Regions from separate parts of the Rothia sp. HSID18069 genome, predicted to be linked through region 2. Evidence: predicted binding sites of a transcription regulator. Region 2 holds the regulator's gene; the other holds the start of a gene.
What was found. Region 2 encodes HspR, which represses chaperone genes until heat shock. Its sites were predicted from a motif close to AAGTTGAGTCNNNNNGACTCAACTT; they were not measured.
Positions count from the first base shown of each region.

Region 1: a site for HspR is predicted at 1,810-1,834, ahead of clpB (ATP-dependent chaperone ClpB). Genes of this name have one in related genera too.

Region 1 covers NZ_RBMG01000003.1:186,688-190,103, reverse strand. The annotation lists gene clpB (ATP-dependent chaperone ClpB) at 1-1,752, opposite strand, end outside; gene D8M41_RS08675 (hypothetical protein) at 1,978-2,577, opposite strand; gene D8M41_RS08670 (NAD(P)-dependent oxidoreductase) at 2,776-3,416, shown strand, end outside.
Region 2 covers NZ_RBMG01000002.1:192,711-196,126, reverse strand. The annotation lists gene D8M41_RS06705 (nucleotide exchange factor GrpE) at 1-64, shown strand, start outside; gene D8M41_RS06700 (DnaJ C-terminal domain-containing protein) at 266-1,297, shown strand; gene D8M41_RS06695 (heat shock protein transcriptional repressor HspR) at 1,301-1,756, shown strand; gene trmB (tRNA (guanosine(46)-N7)-methyltransferase TrmB) at 1,806-2,624, opposite strand; gene D8M41_RS12080 (hypothetical protein) at 2,766-2,900, opposite strand.

The sequences.
Region 1 (3,416 bases), on a different contig from region 2:
ATCCGCCACAGCAACCACGGCGGCTTCCTGACCGATCAGGCGTTCGCCGATACGTTTCTCCATCTCCAGCAGCTTCTCAGATTCGCCCTGAAGCATGCGCCCGGCGGGAATGCCCGTCCAGGAAGAGATAACCTCGGCAATGTCGTCAGCCGTGACCTCTTCAGAGACCATAGCCTCGCCATGAGCCTCAGTTTCGGCGCGCTGAGCTTCTTCCAGTTCCTTCTCCTTGGCGGGAATTTCGCCGTAGAGCAGGCGGGATGCATCCGCTAGGTTGCCCTCGCGCTGTGCCACCTCGGCACGCGAGCGCAGCTCATCGATTTCACTCTTCAAATCGCCCACGCGGTTCAGACCGGCCTTTTCGGCTTCCCAGCGGGCGTTGAGCGCATCCAGCTGTTCTTTCTTGTCAGCCATGTCTTTACGCAGCGCCGCCAAGCGTTCCTTCGACGCCGGATCGGTCTCGTTCTTGAGGGCCAGTTCTTCCATAGTCAGACGGTCTACGGCACGGCGCAGCTGGTCGATTTCCTCGGGAGCCGAGTCGATCTCCATGCGCAGGCGCGATGCGGCCTCATCCACCAGGTCGATCGCCTTATCGGGCAGCTGACGTGAGGGAATGTACCTATTTGAAAGTGCTGCGGCGGCGACCAGGGCGGCGTCGGAAATCTGCACCTTGTGGTGCGCCTCGTAGCGTTCCTTGAGCCCACGCAGAATACCGATAGTGTCATCAACGCTCGGCTCACCCACATACACCTGCTGGAAGCGACGTTCCAGGGCGGGGTCTTTCTCAATATTCTCGCGGAACTCGTCAAGTGTGGTGGCACCAATCATGCGCAGCTCACCGCGTGCCAGCATGGGCTTGAGCATATTGCCCGCATCCATGGAACCTTCGGATGCGCCCGCACCAACCACGGTGTGCATCTCGTCGATAAAGGTGACGATCTGGCCTTCGGATTTCTTGATTTCTTCGAGCACGGCCTTGAGGCGTTCCTCGAATTCTCCGCGGTATTTAGCGCCCGCAACCATGGATCCAAGGTCAAGGCTGATCAGGGTTTTACCGCGCAGGGATTCGGGAACATCGCCGGAGACCATGCGCTGAGCCAGCCCTTCAACCACGGCGGTTTTGCCGACGCCGGGTTCACCAATAAGTACGGGGTTGTTCTTGGTGCGCCGTGAGAGCACCTGCACCACGCGGCGAATTTCGGAGTCTCGGCCAATCACGGGGTCGAGTTTACCTTCGCGGGCGAGCGCGGTCAGGTCGGTTCCGTACTTTTCAAGGGCCTGGAAGGTGCCTTCGGGGTCCGGGGTATCCACGGTGCGGTCTCCTCGTACTTGGGGAATGGTCTCTTCAATGACTTTGGCAGTTGCGCCCAGGTTTTCAAGTGCGCGAGCGGTATCGCTATCGCCGCTTGCGATGCCCAGCAGCAGCATTTCGGTGGAGATATAGGTATCACCGAATTTCTGGGCGTGGGTCTGCGCGCTCTGAATAGCGGCGAGGGCGCTGCGGCTGAAGTTTGCGTTCTGCACCGATGCGCCAGATGCCTTCGGCAGCTTCTTAATCTCTGCGGATGCGGCTTCCGAAATGGCATCAATGTCGAGCCCTGCGGCCTTGAGAACCGCTACGGCAACGCCTTCTCGCTGATCCATCAGTGCTTTGAGGATGTGCGCAGGTTCAATGCTGGGGTTACCCGCTGTCTGCGCGTTCATATTAGCGGCGGAGAGCGCTTCTTGGCTCTTGGTGGTGAATTTTGCGTCCATAAATCTTATCCTTTCGCGTCTTGTGCGGGGCGCATCCTGCGCCTTCTTTTTACAGCTAACTTGAGTCTACTACACTCAAGGTTTGGATGCAAGGGGCTACTGCCGATTTTCGGGACCAAAATTCAGTGCTAAAAAAGGCTCTTTATACGAATAAAGCGTAGTTTTCGCCGCTTTATTCGTATAAAGAGCCTTTTTAGGGCGCGGGTGAGAGGATCAGGCTAGGTCTCAGTCCAGGAAGTCATACGGGCTTTGTTGTCGCGCCTGCTCCTCCAAAACCTCGTCGGTAACACCCTGCTGCAGGCGCGCCCCACGTCGGTTCGCACTGTACGCCAACGCGGCGGCAGTAATAGCGGCCGAGAACGTCAGAATACCGAAGGTGTTACCAAACCCTGCCGCATATCCCACGTACTCGCCGCCCACAAGCGCACCCATTCCTGAAACCGGCATCCCGGCGCGGTAGTCCGGAATAAACATGCCGAATAAAAACGCCAGCACCCAGCAGGCAGACTGCGCAATCGCCACACCCCAGCGGCAGGCGGGGCGGGTGAGCTCTGCGGCCGCGACAGCGCGGCGCGCATCCGCAAAGGCCCAGCGGGCCGCCAGGCACAGTATGAGTGCGAGCGCCGGGCCGAATGAGATAGCAAAAATAGGTACGAGGTCACCGGCTGCACCGAAGAGGGCACGGCCTACGGTAATCCAGGCGGCAGAGACAAGCGCCATGGGATAGGCGGCGTAGAGGGCTGCGACCTGTATGACGGCAGGTGTGCGTGCAGCCAATGAGTTTACGTGCGGGTGCGATCCGGAGCGCTCTGATTTTTCGTTCACTGTGCCATCCTAAACGGTTTGCGCCCCGGGTTGGGGCAGCACTCACCATGTCAGTGGTTTTTCCGCGGTAAAACCCACATAAACCTAAGCTTTAGCCAAAAACTTTATTGTTATACTGAGCACATTGGGTGCTTGCGGGTGCCCACACCAACCACGTTAAACCCATACCAACCACACCGATAAATAATGGGAGCCTACATGAAAATACTGGTTTTAGGAGCGAGCGGTCGCACCGGAAGCCTTTTCACCCGCAAAGCGTTAGAGGAGGGACACACGGTCACCGCCTATGTGCGTAACCCCGATAAGGCGGTGGCGCTTTTGGGGGCGCACCAGAACCTCATTATTGTTCCCGGTGCCCTGAACGATTCCGAGCAGCTTGCCACGATTTCTTCCGGGCAGGATGTGATGGTTAGCATCCTGGGGCAGAAAGCTACGGTACGGGAGTTTCTATCGACCAAGTTCATGCAGAAGCGCCTGCCGCTCATTATGGAGGCGGTGGTGGGTGCGGGTGTACCGCACTGCGTTCTTATGAGCGCCTACGGGGTGGGTGACACGGTGCGGAGTGCATCTTTTTTAATGCGTGTGGCGTGCAAGACCATTATGCGCAGTATTTTTAGGGACCGTGCGAAGGCCGACGCTATGGTTGCTAAGTATCAGCCGTATATTTCGCGGGCGTTGCCGGGCAGGCTCACAGATGAGCCTGGTAAGGGCGGGGCGAAGGTGGTTGATGTGACGAGTGTTGCGCATGTTCCGGGTATCCCAACGATTGCCCGTGAGGACGTTGCCGATGCTCTGCTCGATATTGCGGGAGACCCGCTGAATGCGGGTACCGATTTTCT
Region 2 (3,416 bases):
CGGGTACCGCGTGAAAGAGCGCGTGGTACGCACCGCCCAGGTTGCGGTGGCTGCCGCCGAATAAACGCTCCATAGAGCACACAACGGGCGGGTTCTTGAGAAATTGAGAACCCGCCCGTTTGCCGCATATTTCCGCGGATTTTCTGGGATTTCTCTTCCAAAATTGAGTCTAGTAGACTAAACTTTATATAGGATTAAAAACTAAGGTTGTGCCCCTTTGAGCGGGGCGTTACAAGAACCCCGGACGACGGGAAAGGAGAACTACATGGCAAGCGAAAACTGGCTGTCAGAAGACTTTTATAAAACCCTCGGCGTGAAAGAAGACGCCTCCGACTCCGATATTAAAAAGGCCTACCGCAAACTCTCGCGCAAATACCACCCGGACCTGAACCCCGGGAACGAGACAGCCGAGAAGAAATTCAAGGAAGTCTCCGAAGCCTACGACGTGCTCTCGGATAAAAAACAGCGCGAAGAATACGACCAGATCCGCAAATACGGTGCCGCAGGGTTCGGCGGCAGCGGTTTCGGAGGTGGCGCATCCGGGTTCGGGGGCGCTGGCGGCGGCTTTGGCGGCCAAAACGTGCACTTCACCACCAGCGGCGGTGGCGAAGGCATCAACATTGAAGACCTGCTCGGCGGGCTCTTCGGTGGTGGTGCTGGCGGCGCGGGCGGTTCACGCCGTACCGCAGGGTTCACGAGCGCCGACTTCAGCGATGCCGGGTTTGGCGGCAGCGGCTTCGGCGGTGGTGGGCGCAAGCGCGCCCCGCAGGATAATAACCTTTCCACCAGCACGCGCATTACCCTGCCGCAGTCATATACAGGCACCACCGCGACCGTGTTCCTGCCGGACGGTACGAGCACTGAGGCGCGTATCCCGGCGGGCGTGAAGGACGGGCAGAAAGTGCGTGTGCGCGGCAAGGGACGCCCCGGAACTGGCGGTGATCTGATCGTGACCGTGCGTGTCTCGGATGACCCGCACTACAGTCGTGAAGGAAACAACCTGGTGCTGCGTGCCCCCGTCACCCTGGATGAGGCGGTCAATGGCGGTGTGCTGGAAGTACCCGTACCCGGCGGTAAAACCGTCAAACTGCGGCTGACCCCCGGCAGTGTGGGTCGTAAACTGCGTGCGAAAGGACGCGGGTTCACAACCAAATCGGGCACCGGCGACCTGCTGGTGATTCCAGAGGTGCACCTGCCGCAGAACCTGAGCGATGAGGCGAAGGAAGCCTTCGAGAAATTCATTGCTCTGGCGCCACAGGAGAACCCCCGTGAGGACCTTTTGAAGAAAGTTAGGTAGCTTATGAGTGCCCATAATAAGCAGTCGTCGGCATCTGCCTACAGTGCCGACCGGCCGGTTTTTGTGATTTCGGTGGCGGCGGAGCTGGCGGGTATGCACCCGCAGACGCTCCGCCAATACGACCGCCTGGGGCTGGTGCAGCCTTCGCGTGCGCCGGGCAAGGCCAGGCGCTATTCGCAGCGCGACGTTGATTTACTTCAGCGTATTCAGCAGCTCTCGCAGGAAGGTGTTTCGCTGGAGGGAATCCGCCGGATTATTGAGCTTGAAGAGATGGTGGAGGAACACCAGGAGCACATCGCCCGCCTGCAGGCCCAGCTTGAGGATGCGCACGCCAAACTGGGCCTGGCGGAACGAGTGTTCGCAGCCAGCACCCGCGGGGATGTGGTGAACATCCAGCGGGGGCAGCGCCCGGCACCTCGCAAACGCTCCTCGGCAGTGGTGCTGTACCGGCAGAAATAGGTCTTGACCGCCCCAATACCTGCCGCTTTGAAACGGCAGCTGCGAGTATTTACTTACGCCTATACGTCAGGTCGTGGGCGCGCCTTCCCGCCTCCCGGGCCTTCCTCTCAAAGCTAGTCAGGATGCGCCCCTCCCAGCGCGGCGCCCAACCACCCACGGGGTCGTCTTCGGTAGCGCCTTCACCGGCATGCATGTTCTCGAAATCGGGGTGCGCTTCCATGACGTCGCGCATTACGTGGGCGTATTCTTCCCAGTCGGTGGCGAGGCGCCAGATTCCGCCGGGTTTGAGCACGCGCGCAACCTTATCGGCAAAAGCGGGGGAGACCAGGCGGCGTTTATGGTGGCGTGACTTGTGCCAAGGGTCGGGGAAGAAAACCCAGAGCTCATCGACCGAGTTTTCGTCCAGCATGTTATCGAGCAGTTCGGGGGCGTTAGCCTGAGCGACGCGCACATTCTCAACCCCGGCCTGCCCCATCTTAAGCAGCAGATCCGCAATGCCGGGGGTGTAGACCTCAACGGCAAGGAAGTTCGCCTCGGGCATTTCACAGGCGCGGTGCACGATTGCTTCACCCAACCCGGAACCGATTTCGACCACCTGGTAGGCTTCGCGCCCGTAGATTGTGACCGGGTCGAAGCTGGCTTCGGGGGCTACAGAGGTATCTGCCCGCAGCCGGGGGATGTCGAGCACATGGGTGGGGGAGTACGTGTCCCACGCTTTTTGTCGGCGCGAGGTTAGGCGGTCACCGCGGCGCACGAAGGAATAAGGCTGGCGGAAGAACTCGGGCGGAACCTGCTTCTTACCGGCATCCTGCGAAGTTTCGGGTTCTAACGATGCGCCTGCGGAGGTGTTCTGCTCTTGAGATGACATACCTATCAGGATAACGTAGCGGCGCGCGGCGGCGGGTACTGTTAAAAATTCTGGGGACTAAAAGTTTCGGGGGCAGTTTCTTCATGCGACTGAAGAAACTGCCCCCGTTTGGCCTTTACGACCGCACATTCGCCGTGCAGGCTACTTTTTCTTGCTGGAGAACAGCAACGCCAGACCCGCGCCGAGCATCACGATGTTGTTGGCCAGCTGCTGCCCGTCCTGGGTGGGGCGGAAGGCTTTATCGTGCATGTCCGGGTTGCGGAAATACATGGTCATGAGGTTTGCGCTGAAAGCGGTTAGCCCGGCACCCGCCAGGCGGCTGGGGATGAAAGGGGCCAGCAGTGCAGATGAAAATGGAGGCGCATCCAGCGTATTGCTGTCGGCAGTACCATGTATGGGTGCTGGGCTTGACCCTCGGACCAGTCATTAGGTTGAAGTTACCCTAAGAAAGTGTATTATTATTCTGGTGAACGAATGAATATTTTTAAGTGTGCCGCAGGTTGGCGCATCATGTGAACCTTCCACTTGAATGTCTAATGTATCTCAATGTGTGGAATTGCCTCATGGTCCCCTTGCTTTTCGCGGCACTAAAGGCTGTCTGTGGAATCCTTGCCATGACTTGCGACACCCCGCATCGTACCGTGTATGATATAAACCATAGATTTATAACACTCAACTTAAAAATAACTACTACATACTGAGTTAGTTATGTAGAATATATATTCAAAACATTTGGTAGTTTCCTACACATCATGGGTTGTAACACCAAAGTTTGCCCCGAAAGTCGGGGCT